Regions from separate parts of the Ensifer sp. 2TAB8 genome, predicted to be linked through region 1. Evidence: riboswitches for the same ligand, from Rfam matches in the RefSeq annotation. Region 1 holds a riboswitch; each other region holds the start of a gene.

Region 1 (4,208 bases):
TCATCCGGCACGCCGTCGGCCTTGAGCTGTGCCGCAAAATCGTCAATCGGCACCGGCTGATAGGCGATCCGGCGGTTGGCCGCGACGGCGATCTCGGCCACGGCCTGGGCAAAGGTCATCAGCCGCGGGCCGGTCAACGAATAGACCTTGCCGATATGTGCGTCGTCCAGAAGCGCCGCGACCGCCACATCGGCAATGTCGTCGCAGCTGACGAAGGGCTCAGTGACCTCGTCCACCGGCAGGAAGACCGACCCGCTCATCACGCCATCGGCCAAGAAGCCTTCGTCAAAATTCTCGAAGAACCAGCTGCCACGGATGACCGTCCAGTCGGCGCCGGAGGCCTGCAGCGCGCGCTCGGCCGCTTCCGCCTCGTCCTCGCCGCGGCCCGACAGCAGCACCAGCCGCTTGATGCCCGAGCGAACGGCAAGGCTCGAGAACCGGTCGATGACGTCGACGGCGCCCGGCACCGCCAGATCCGGCTGGTAGCAGACATAGATGCGATCGACATTTTCAAGGACGCGCGCCCAGGTCGCCTCGTCCGTCCAGTCGAAGGACGGCGACGCCGAACGGGCGCCGATGCGCACCGCTATGCCCCGCTCCCGAAGGCGCTCGGCCACCCGCCGCCCCGTCTTGCCGGTACCGCCCAAAACCAGTGTGACTTTCTGAGACATCYTTTCCTCCTGAGGTTTCACCAACAAACATGAGCATCTCTCACATTTGCAAATGTGATAAATCCTCGTATTTTAGGAGTCAAGTCAAAATGTGAGCATTACTCATGATTCCAGATGCAAGCCCCGCCACACTTCCCGCCGACGACGAGACCACGTTGCGCCGGACGCCCAGCCAGAAGCGCAGCCGCGAGCGCGTGGAGCAGATCCTTGCCTGCGCGACGGCACTCATCCAGGAGAAGGGCAGCGACGCCATGCGCATGAGCGAAGTCGCTGAAAAGGCGGGGATTTCGATCGGGTCGCTCTACCAGTACTTCCCGGACAAGGCGGCGATCGTGCGTACGCTGGCCGAGCGCTACAATGCCGTGTGCAACGAGTGCATCGCCGCCGAACTGGCCAAGGTCACGTCGATGGCAGAACTGCGCGACGCCTTCTCACTGCTGTTCGACATCTACTACGACATGTTCCTGGCCGAGCCTGTCATGCGCGACATCTGGTCGGCGATGCAGGCCGACAAGGCGCTGCGTGAGGTCGACCTCCAGCAAAGCCGCACCGGCGGCAAGCTTCTGGCCGATGTCTGGGCCCGCTTTGCGCCCGAGACGCCGCGCGAAACGATCGACAGCGCTGCCTTCCTGATCATGCATCTCGGCGACTGCACCATGCGACTTGCCGTCTCGGTCGATCGGCCGGAGGGCGACCGCATCGTCGAGGCCTACAAGCAGATGATGCTTCGCGATTTTGTCGCGGATGAAGCGGCCGGCGGCGCAGGCTCAATTGACAATGCCATGACACGCTCCTAATCATTTTGGATCGATTGGTTCCCGGGACGCGAACGCGTTTCGGGAGTAAACGGGAACGTGACGGATGGACCCATGCTGGGCATTCAAATCACGGCCGACCCCGCGACTGTAGAGCGACGTTGATCTTGCCGTTCCGGAGCAATCCGGAAGAAGCCACTGGAACAGGCCCCGAGAGGGGGGTCGAACTGGGAAGGCGAGGCAGATCCCGGGCATTTCGCCCAGCGCCGTGAGCCAGGAAACCTGCCACTCGATACGGGCATAGGGCCCACACCGGGAATTTCCCGATGCCATCACGGAGGTTGTCATGGCTACGTCTACCATTTCGAGCACCCCGCTCTCCCTCAGCGATCGTCTGACCGCTGGCGTCATCGCCCTTTTCATCGGCGCATTCCTCGTCTTCGGTGCCGGCCTGGCCAATTCGGCCGTGCTGCACGACACCGCGCACGACACCCGCCACTCCTACGGCTTCCCCTGCCACTAAACGATGCGCCGGAACGTGAACAACGTTCCGCATCGAAATAGCTACGGACCTGAATGCATCCGGCTCACGCCGGATGTCGGCGTTTGCGCATGGCACTTTGGCGAACATGCAAGCACCGTCCGTGTGGCACAGCGAATGGGAAGGCTCAACAACCACGCCGAAACGCGTGGCGTTTGCCGTTATCGAGGGAATTCAAGATGATTGTCAGAACGCTTCTGGCCGCGATCGTGGCTGGACTGATTGCCGGTGTCTTCATGACCGGCGCCCAGGAACTGCGGGTAACGCCGCTGATCCTGCATGCGGAGCAATTCGAAGGCGAGGCTCCGGCCGCGGCCGAACAGCCGGCCAGCCAGCCGGGTGCGGCACAGCCGGCCGCCGAGGGCCATGACCAGCATTCGTCGCTGAAGGCGGTATCGCCGCTTGGCGCCGTGCTCGACGCGCTGTCGCCGATCACGCCGGCCTATGCGCACGAAGGCGAACATGAGGAAGGCGGCATCATGTTCGGTTTGAGCCGCTTCTCCGGCACGCTGATGGCAAACCTCGTCACCGGCTCCGGCTTCGGCCTGCTGCTCGCCGGCGTCAGCCTGGTGATCGGCTATCCGATCACGCTTAGGAACGGCGCGCTCTGGGGCGCTTGCGGCTGGCTCGCGGTGCACATGCTGCCGGCGATCGGCCTGCCGCCGGAACTGCCGGGCTTCCCGGCAGCCGAACTCGGCGACCGCCAAACCTGGTGGCTGGCAACCGTCGCTCTCTCCGCAGTCGGCCTCTATCTCCTGGTTCTGCGCGAGGAAATCGTATCCAAGGTTGCCGGCCTCGTGCTGATCGCCGCACCCCATGTCTACGGCGCGCCGCAGCCACTCGATATCTCCAGCAACGTCCCGGCCGTGCTCGGCGCCGAGTTCGCGGTCGCCGCGCTCGCCACCACGCTCGCCTTCTGGATCGTTCTCGGCGTTGTCTCCGGCTTCATCAACGAGCGCTTCCTCAAATCGCATTGAACCCAATGCGCCTTAGCAGGCACCAGAACATAAAACGGCGGGGTTCAAGCCCCGCCGTTTTGCGTCAGACGCGCTGCCAGCCGCACGCGGCGATCGTCCGGCTCCAGCAGGACGCAGGTATCGCAGATGCTGCCGCCCTCCGTCTTGAAATAGAGGCAACAGCCGCAGCGGATTCGGTACTGGCGCGACAGTTGCGCGCCGCTTGCCGGATCGGTGGCGGAGATCTCCTCGTAGCCGATCTCTTCCGAAAACAGCCGCGAACCCGGCCGTTTGACGATCGCGAGCGCCTCAGCCATGCCGCGCGCTTCGTCCCCGATCGCCCGTCCGATCTCCAGGAACGCGCCGGCAAGCGAATCCGCCGCCAGCCGCCACTGCGCCCCGGAGGAAAGCCCCGAGCGTTTCTTCAGGATCGCGATGACCGGCGCCAGATGGGCTGTGAAGCCGCGCTCGAAAACGCCGATGCATTCCGGCTGCTGCAATCTCTCCGCCAGATCCACTTGGAAATGATAGCGTTTGCCGGCAACCGCGCGGTCCTGGTGAAGGCGGCTCCAGTCTTCTAAGCGAATGCCGGCGATCTCAGCCTGGACGCCCGCACCGAGATAGAGCGCGCCGAGAACCACACTTACCTGGCGACTGTAAAAGGCGATCAGATGCGCGGCCCGGATCCGGTCCGTCATGCCGACTGCGAAAAAGTCCTGATAGGCGAGGCTCTCCTCGATCCCGGCCCCGCCCGCAGCCCAGAAGCCGGCCGGTGCGCTGAAGGCTCCGTCCGCCGGCCCGAGCGAGACACCGGCGTCAGGGAACTGAGCGCACAACCGCTCGACCACTGCCAGCACCCGGGGCGGATATCCTTCCCCGGTCTGCGCAATCTGTTGCTGGCCTCCCAAATTCATACCGTCTCCGTCGCCAGCCAGCCACCTTCAAATCCCGCACGCTCAAGTCCGTGCCGGATCGCAGGCAGACTACGCGTCAACTCCCAGACGAAGCCGCTCCGCCAGTTCTCGATCATCATCACGACGAGCCCTTGGTCAAGGCCGACGACGCGCGCGTCGATCCACCCCTCCGGCCCCTCGCCCGGGAGGCTCGGATTGAAGCCGCCCGGAAAGCGCCCCGCCTTCAGAAGCCCGGGGTAGCTGGCCGTCATGTGGCTGAGCGCCGATAGCGACGCATCCGCACAGAACGGCAGACAGGCCGCCGCCGCCCAGGGCACAAGCGTGCCGTCATCCGGACCGAAAGGTGCGCCGCGATTGGCGTAGCCCCGAAG
Region 2 (4,208 bases), on a different contig from region 1:
TCGCCCCGAGCGCCCCGCCGGAGGAGACGCCGAGCAGATGCGGATCGGCAAGCGGATTGCGCGTCACCGATTGCAACACGGCGCCGGTCAGCGCCAGGCCGGCGCCGACAAGCCCCGCCAGCATCACCCGCGGCAGGCGCACGTCCCAGACGATGCTTTCGCGCCCGGCCGACCAGAAGGCCTCGACACTGCCGGGCACAAGCTTTCCGGCAACGATCGACCAGACGGTGGTCACGGGGATCGGCGCCGAGCCGAGCGACACGCCGGCGGTCACGGTGAGAAGCAGCAGCAGCACAGCCGCGAACAACCCGACCCCGCCGCGGAGCGCCCGCGCCGGGGAAACCCGCGAAACGGCAACGGGAGCAGCCGACGTATCCTCAGCCAGCATCGGTTACAGGCCCTGCCCGTGAAATGCCTTCGAAAGCCGGGCGATGGCGTCGATGTTGCGCGGTCCGGGCGTCGCCTCGACATAATCGAGCACGACGAAACGGTCGTTCTTCACCGCGTCGACATTGGTGAAGGCCGGGTTGCTCTTCATGAAAGCGATCTTGTCCTCGGCTTTCACCTCGCCGTAGTTGACGATCATCACCACCTCCGGGTTCCGCTCGATCACCGGCTCCCAGGAGACTTCCACCCAGCTCTTGTCGACATCGTCCATGATGTTGGCGCCGCCGGCAGCCTCGATCATCGCGGTCGGAATGCCGAAGCGACCCGACGTGAAGGGCTTCTCCTCGCCGGAATCATAGACGAAGACGCGGGTCGGCTTGGCGTTGCCGGCATTGGCCTTGGTGATCTCGGCGAGCTGGCTGCGATAACCCGCGACCAGCGCTTCGGCCCGATCCTCGACGCCGAAGATGCGGCCGAGATTGAGGAGATCGACGAACATGTCGTCCATCGAGGGCTTCTCCCTGGCCATGACGTGGATGCAGGATTCGGTGAGTTCGTAGACGCCGATCTTGAAGGGCGCCAATGTCTCGGGCGTCACTTCGCCACCGACCTTCATGCCGTAGTTCCAGCCGGCGAAGAAGAAATCGGCGTCGGCATTCAAGAGCACTTCCTTGGTCGGATATTTCTCCGCAAGCTCCGGCAGTTCCTTCACACCTTCGCGCAGTTTTTCATCGAGCGTCTTCCAGCCGGAAACGCCGGTATAGCCGACCATGTGGGCCTGCAGTTTCAGCGCCAGCATCATCTCCACCAGGTTGACGTCGTTGGCGATCGCCCGTTTCGGCGCTGCGTCGAAGGTCACCTCGCGGTTGCAGCTCTTGACGGTCACCGGATAGGCGAGCGCCGGCGTGGCGGCGGCAATGAGAAACAGCAAGGTAGAGGAGGCAATATTGATCTTCATGAAATGGATCCCTGTCGAGGAAGCGAAAAGGAGAAACGGGCGCTGCCGGCAACGGCGGTGCCGTGGGCGGTGGCAGTGACGCCGAAGGCGGTGGAAAGCGCGCGCGGGTTCAGCACCGCATCGGGAGTTCCGAAGGCCGTCAGCCGCCCCGCGGTCACGATTGCGACATCGGTCGCGAATTCGGCGGCGAGATTGATGTCGTGCAGCGTCGAAACGATCGTCAGCTTCAGCGTCTGCAAGAGCTCGAGGATTTCGAGCTGGTGACGGATGTCGAGATGGTTGGTCGGCTCGTCGAGGATGATGATGCGCGGCTCCTGGGCGAGTGCCCGGGCAATCAGCACCCGCTGCTTTTCGCCGCCCGAAAGTGTTGCGAACTGGCGGCCGGCGAGGTGGGAAAGATCGAGATGAGAGAGCGCATGCTGCACGCGCTCGCGGTCCGTCTCCGTCCAGCCGTTGAGCCCCTCTCGCCGCGGGATGCGTCCCATCATCACCACGTCACGCACGCTGAAGGGAAAGTCGCCGGGCATTTCCTGCAGCACGACGGCAATCGTCTTCGCCGCCTCGCGCGCCGAGATCGACCAGAGGTCGACGCCGTCGATCTCGATTCGGCCGGCATTCGGCTGCACCGCCCGGTAGAGGCAGCGCAGAAGCGAGGTCTTGCCAGCGCCGTTCGGCCCGAGGATCGCAAGGCGGCTGCCCGCTTCGATCGAGAAATCCATGTCTTCGACCAGGGTCAGGCCCGCACGGGGCCCCCAGCAAAGGCCTTCCACCTTGAGGGCAGCTCCCGTCGCTGAACAGGTCATGACCGCGTCCCTCCCCGCGCCGCGGCGCATTTCTGCCCGCGCACCAGAGGTCGTCGCCACCCTTTGCGTGTCGCGCTCATTGGAACCGTCCTCCGATGTCTTCGGAGACGAGCACTGCCGCCGGAATGCGAGCGAGCGTCTTTGTCTTGAGGCCGCGCGGACGCTCGGCGGCACGCGTCATGCCGTCGCCGCGTTCGGCATAGGTGGCGGCGAAGCGGACGAGGTCGTCGATATCCTCTTCCGGCGAGATATCACCGAAGAGATAGGTCGCCTTGCCCGTCGCCTGGAAGGCAATGGTGCAGGGTCGCGTGCAAGCCGCCATGCAGACGGTGCCGGCGATCGAGAAATCACGATCGAGCGGCTCGCCGAGCGCGGCGATGCTGCGGTTGAGACGCTTTATCAGCTCGGCGCCCGGCAGGCAGGGACCGCGGGTAAAACGGCAATCGGTGCAAACCGTTATCTTGTGCTGTCGGGAATTCGGCTCAGCCATTTTCTCTCTCCGCCGGAGTGACGGCAGGAGATGGCGAAGCGGCAGGATGACGGATGACCGTCGCGCGAAAGCCAGTTCTTTTCCATCGGAACACCCCGTCCGTTGTGGTTGATCGGTTCGATGGCAGGTCTCCTGGCTCGCGGGTCGCGGCGCATCCACGTCTTCCCGGTCTTAGACCAGTGACATGGTGTGAATGCGCTTTCCGCTCACAGTTGCGGGGGCAGCCACGGTTTCGGCCCCATTTGGGTCGTCCGTTCCGTGTTCCCTTTTCAGCCGCTTCCGCATTTCCGCGGACGCAGCACCATCACGCTCTTCCTCGCATGAATCGGCCGATGAAACAACTGCTAGGGGCATGCGCTACGGACCTATCAACATGCGGCGTTTCGTCATGCAGGATTTGTTATACAATAACATAACGTATTGCAATGCCAAAGTTGAGTAGCCGGCGAAATTTGCCGCGGCGGCGCTGCCCGGCGCCCCCCCCGATCCGCCCTGCGCACGCCGATCGGCCGACCACCCGGCCCGATGCTTTCCGACTGGTGCCGGCGCGCCCACAAAAAGCGCCAGCGCCATGCGCAAATGCCGGCAATCTTAACGTACGTTACGCTCACGTAACCCCATGTCTGTTGAGAAAATCATCGGCCGAAGCGACAATCGGCAAAGCTAAGATTGGGCATCGGTAACGCACCAATAAACTCAACTTCGCCGCGCAGTACAGAAATGGCGCAATCCCGAAATGAAGTGATGGCAACTCAACTTTCTGAAGGGAAAAGTAGTGAATCCCATCGATTTCTTCGTCGACACACTTCGGACATACCCGCCCGTGGCCGTCTTCCTGGCACTCGGCATCGGCTTCCTGATCGGGCCGATCAAGGTCGCGGGATTCAATCTCGGAAACGTCACCGCAACGCTTCTTGCCGGTGTTCTCATCGGGCAGCTGGGCATCCAGGTTTCCGGTGACCTGAAATCCACCCTGTTCCTGATCTTCCTCTTCGCCGTCGGCTACGGCGTCGGACCCCAGTTCGTGCGCGGCCTCAGCACCGACGGACCAAAGCAGATCGCCTTCGCGCTGTCTGTCCTGGTGCTGTGCCTCATCGTTCCCTATCTCTGCGCGCTGATCGCCGGGCTTCCGCTCGGCTATGGCGCCGGCATGTATGCGGGATCGCAGACGATCTCGGCTGCAATCGGCGTCGCGACGGATCAGATCAACTCCCTCGGGCTGCCGGCCGAGCAGGCCAAGGCCTTTGCCGACCAGATCCCGATCGCCTATGCGGTGACCTATATCTGGGGCACGATCGGCTCGGCCATCATCCTCGCCCAGCTTGGGCCAAAGCTTCTCGGTATCGACCTTCCGGCGGCGTGCCGGGAATATGAGGCCAAGCTTGGCGGCGGCACCGAGAGCAGCGAACCCGGCATCACCCGCGCCTATCACGATTTCGGCCTTCGCGCCTACCGCGTCGATCAGGCAAGCGGGCTGACCGGCAAGCCGGTCAAGGACATTCTTCCCGGCATCCGTGTCTTTGTCGAACGTCTGCGTCGCGGCGACCAGATCATCGAAGCCGACGGCAAC
Region 3 (4,208 bases), on a different contig from region 1:
GGAATTGCATTATTTCAATGCGTTAGATCATTTCATTCAACGAGTGATCAGACGAGCGCAGCAATCGCGGCACGAACCGCCGCCTCGTCCATGTCGTGCAGGCCGATGACGACAAGGCGCGTGCCACGCTTTTCGCCGGCAGCCCAGGCACGATCATAATACTGGTCGATGCGGGCGCCGACCGCCTGGATCAGGAGACGCATCGGCTTGCCGGGCACGTCGGCAAAGCCCTTGAGGCGCAGAACGTCGTGCTCGGCAATCACGCCCTTCAGGCGATCGATGAAGGCCGAGGGATCGGCGATCGAACCGAGCTCGACGACAAAACTGTCGAACTCGTCGTGGTCGTGCTCCTCGCCCGCCTCATGCTCCATTTCATGATGCGACTTGCGGTTGGCGATATCGCTTTCCGTACCGACACCGAGGCCAAGCAGGATGGCAGCGGCGACTTCGCCGTTCTTCGCCTCGATCATGGCCGGCTTGCGGCTGGTGCGCGAAGACACCTCGTCGCGCACGGCCTTGAGGCCGGAGGCGTCGATCAGGTCGGTCTTGTTGAGAACGATGAGATCGGCAGCGGTCAACTGGTCCTCGAACAGTTCCTCGATCGGGCTTTCATGGTCGAGATTGTCGTCCTCGACGCGCAGCGCATCAACCTTGTCATGATCGTCGGCAAAGCGGCCGGCGGCAACGGCAGCGCTGTCGACCACGGTGACGACGCCGTCGACGGTCACTTCGCTGCGGATATCCGGCCAGTTGAAGGCGGCGATCAGCGGCTGCGGCAAGGCGAGGCCCGAGGTTTCGATGATGATATGGTCAGGACGGTTTTCGCGCTCGAGCAGCTTGGTCATGGTCGGGATGAAATCGTCGGCAACGGTGCAGCAGATGCAGCCATTGGTGAGCTCGATGATGTCGTCCTCGGTGCAGGCCTCGGCGCCGCAGCCCTTCAGCACGTCGCCATCGACGCCGAGATCGCCGAACTCGTTGATGATCAGCGCGATGCGCTTGCCGTCGGCGTTCTGCAGCAGATTGCGGATCATCGTCGTCTTGCCGGCGCCAAGGAAGCCGGTGATGACGGTCGCCGGGATCTTGCCCTGGTTGGCTCTCGCAGTGGTCATGGATCAACCCTTCATTTTCAGCGGCAAACCGGCCGCGACAAAGTAAACTTCAGCGGATTTCTCCGCAACGATCTGGTGAAGCCGGCCGGCATGGTCGCGAAACTCGCGGGCCATGCGGTTCTCGGGCACGATGCCGAGGCCGACCTCGTTGGAAACAAAGATGAGGCGCGCCCGCGCCTCAGGCAGGTACGTAGCAAGCGCGGCGAACTCCGCCGTCATGTCGCGCTCTTCCAGCATGAGATTGGTGACCCATAACGTCAGGCAGTCGATCAGGACCACATGGCCCGGGTTATCGATGCGCCTGAGGGTACCCAGGAGATCAAGCGGCTCCTCATGCGTCGTCCAGCCTTCGCCGCGGCGTGTCCTGTGATGATCGATCCGCTCGCGCATTTCATCGTCCCAGGCCCGTCCCGTGGCGACATAATGCATGGTGAGGCCGGACGCTTCGACAAGCCTCTCGGAAAAGCTGGATTTGCCGGAGCGGGCGCCGCCAAGGACCAGGACCGGTCCGGCACTGTAAGTGCTCATCGCCGCCGCCTCAGAACACCCGCCTCAGCGGCGGGTGGCAAAAGCCGTTCGACGCGCCGGCGGCGCGTTCGGGAAAGCATCTGAAAGCCAAAACAACCTCCGTGATGGCGTTGGGGACCAACAGTCCCCTCGGGCGGAATGCCCATGCCGGATGGCAGGTCTCCTGGCTCACGGCGTCACGGGCCCGCATCGCCTCGCCCATAAGTGCGAGGTTCCGATGTCAGGACCCGAGCGGCCCGCCTCACCTTCCCGGCGTCTTTCCGGTGCCACAGCGAACCTTTGCGCGTCGTTTCCGACCCGCGGCGCTGCGGGGAACATCGTGAAAGGCGGACGATTCGTAGAAGAAGAGGCGTCCAACCCGGCTGATCACGATGCCACGCCAGTGGCTTTTCCGGCTCGACCCCGACCTGCCTCGGTTGCCCCATGCAACCGGCTGACAGCCCGATATCGAACCCGATGGCGAACCCTGACCGTTCTACAGTCGCGGGGTCGGCTGCGATAAGGATGCCCGATTTGGGTCCATCCGTCACATTCCCAATTATTCCCCCCGATCGCCACGATGAGGGGGAACCATCCAACACCTGATGATTAGGAAGCGGCCGACCCAAAGTCAATCGACGCTTGCGACACCTCCCCGGCTTGGTTGCGCCGCGCGACGATTTGTCGAGCAACAGGCAGACGGCCGCAGCCAGCCAGACACGGCGAAATGGATTGCTCGTCCGCCTTCGCCCGAGGCCCTCGCCCTCTCACTCTCACCTTGCGCCAAAGCGCTATCAGAATGTGCCAATGTGGCATCAGGCTCTGGCGCACCTTTGTTCCCGAGCGCAGAAAAGAGGAGAACGATGAACTCGAATTTGCAGGCGACCATGTCAAACCGCCTTTATCCCGTGGCGAGATCCATCACCCAGGTGGCCAAGCTGCTGAAGATCTCCGCCGAACAGGCGGTGCGCCGGGCCGGGCTGCCGCGAGATATTCTTCGCAACGAAGGCAAGGGCCTGACACCAGCGCAGGTGTTCGCCCTCTGGCGCGCCATCGAGATCGAAGCTGACCGGCCCGACCTGCCGCTCTATCTGAGCAAGCTCTTTGCCCACGCACCGTTCACACCGGCCATGTTTTCCTTCTCCTGTTCGCCGGACGTGCGCATCGGGTTCAAGCGCCTGTCAGTGTTCAAGCCGCTGATGGGACCGATGAAGCTGGAAGTGTCCGAGGACGACCGATTTCTGCATATCGAGATCGGCACGGTGGACCCTAAAATTCCGGCCCCGCCGCAACTGGTCTGGTTCGAGGCGCTCTACCTTCTGGAATCGGCCCGCTGCTACACCGCCGAGTTCATCCGGCCTGCGCGGCTCCATCTGCCGGCATTGCCCAACCTCGGCAAGGACGTGCTCGAGTTCCTTGGCTGTGAACCGGAGCTTGACGGCGGAGCGCGCCTCTCCTTGCGCAGAGAAGATGCCGATCTGCCGCTGATCACCGAAAACGAGGAATCCTGGCCGGAGTTCGAGAAAAACCTGCGCCGCGAAATGGAGGCGCATGAAACCGATACGCCGATCGTGCAGCGGGCGAAGCGCGTTTTGCATGACATGCTGCCGTCGGGCGAAGCCAGTATCGAGGCTATGTGCAGGCGGCTCGCCATGTCGAAGCGCACCCTGCAACGGCAACTGAAGGAGGAAGGTGAAACCTTTCAGACGGTGCTGGCATCGACCCGCGCGGAGCTGGCGATGCATTATCTCGGCGAAGACGGGCTGAACGTCGAGGAAATCTCCTATCTGCTGGCCTACCGAGAGCCGAATTCCTTCTATCGCGCCTTCCAGGGCTGGACCGGCATGACGCCCGCCGAGGCGCGGGGAACGGTGACGCACTGAGAAAGACCGCCACGTCTGCACCGGGAGATAGCGGTTTGGCGTGTTCCGATAGTTGATTGGCACGAAGCGATTTTGAAGAAATCCAGGCGATACGCCAGATTGATCTCCGACGAACGACGGGCATGACGCCCGCAAGGATTGGAGAAGATCATGGCAATCGCACGGAAAACCGCTCTCGTCACCGGCGCCTCCTCGGGCATGGGCAAGGTCATCGCAAAGCAGCTGATCAAGGACGGTCTGACCGTCATCGTTGCCGCCCGCCGGGTGGAGCAGATGGACGATCTGAGAGCGCTCGGCGCACATCCCATCGCGCTGGATGTCGCGGACGAGGCCAGCCGAAAATCCGCGGTCGCCGAGATCACCCAGCAATTCGGTGGCGTTGACGTACTGGTCAACAATGCCGGTTTCGGACTTTACGGCTCGGTCGAAGACGTACCTCTCAGCGAGGCCCGCTATCAGTTCGACGTGAACCTCTTCGGCGCGGCCGCACTGATCCAGGATCTGGTGCCCTACATGCGCGAGAAGCGCGCGGGCAAGATCATCAACATCACCTCGATGGGCGGCAAGATCTACACGCCGCTCGGTGCCTGGTATCACGCGTCGAAACACGCGCTGGAAGGCCTGTCGGACTGCCTTCGCCTGGAACTGCAACAGTTCGGCATCGAAGTCGTGGTCGTTGAGCCCGGCGTCATCCAGACCGCATTCG

The links. Region 1 has a riboswitch for cobalamin ahead of AB4Z53_RS07820 (CbtB domain-containing protein). Riboswitches for the same ligand answer to the same signal wherever they lie in the genome.
Region 2: it holds a riboswitch for cobalamin, as region 1 does, so the genes downstream of both, AB4Z53_RS17480 (DUF1636 family protein) here and AB4Z53_RS07820 (CbtB domain-containing protein) in region 1, are expected to answer to the same signal.
Region 3: it holds a riboswitch for cobalamin, as region 1 does, so the genes downstream of both, cobU (bifunctional adenosylcobinamide kinase/adenosylcobinamide-phosphate guanylyltransferase) here and AB4Z53_RS07820 (CbtB domain-containing protein) in region 1, are expected to answer to the same signal.

The regions. Positions count from the first base shown of each region.
Region 1 is NZ_JBFRGB010000002.1:435,503-439,710, forward strand. It holds gene AB4Z53_RS07810 (NAD(P)H-binding protein) at 1-671, opposite strand, end outside; gene AB4Z53_RS07815 (TetR family transcriptional regulator) at 776-1,468, shown strand; cobalamin riboswitch at 1,467-1,730, shown strand; gene AB4Z53_RS07820 (CbtB domain-containing protein) at 1,773-1,949, shown strand; gene AB4Z53_RS07825 (CbtA family protein) at 2,147-2,944, shown strand; gene AB4Z53_RS07830 (ferric iron reductase) at 2,989-3,837, opposite strand; gene AB4Z53_RS07835 (glucoamylase family protein) at 3,834-4,208, opposite strand, start outside.
Region 2 is NZ_JBFRGB010000010.1:11,324-15,531, reverse strand. It holds gene AB4Z53_RS17495 (iron ABC transporter permease) at 1-388, opposite strand, end outside; gene AB4Z53_RS17490 (ABC transporter substrate-binding protein) at 392-1,345, opposite strand; gene AB4Z53_RS17485 (ABC transporter ATP-binding protein) at 1,342-2,148, opposite strand; gene AB4Z53_RS17480 (DUF1636 family protein) at 2,225-2,638, opposite strand; cobalamin riboswitch at 2,744-2,959, opposite strand; gene aspT (aspartate-alanine antiporter) at 3,414-4,208, shown strand, end outside.
Region 3 is NZ_JBFRGB010000010.1:82,317-86,524, reverse strand. It holds gene cobW (cobalamin biosynthesis protein CobW) at 48-1,112, opposite strand; gene cobU (bifunctional adenosylcobinamide kinase/adenosylcobinamide-phosphate guanylyltransferase) at 1,116-1,640, opposite strand; cobalamin riboswitch at 2,082-2,230, opposite strand; gene AB4Z53_RS17850 (AraC family transcriptional regulator) at 2,549-3,502, shown strand; gene AB4Z53_RS17845 (oxidoreductase) at 3,653-4,208, shown strand, end outside.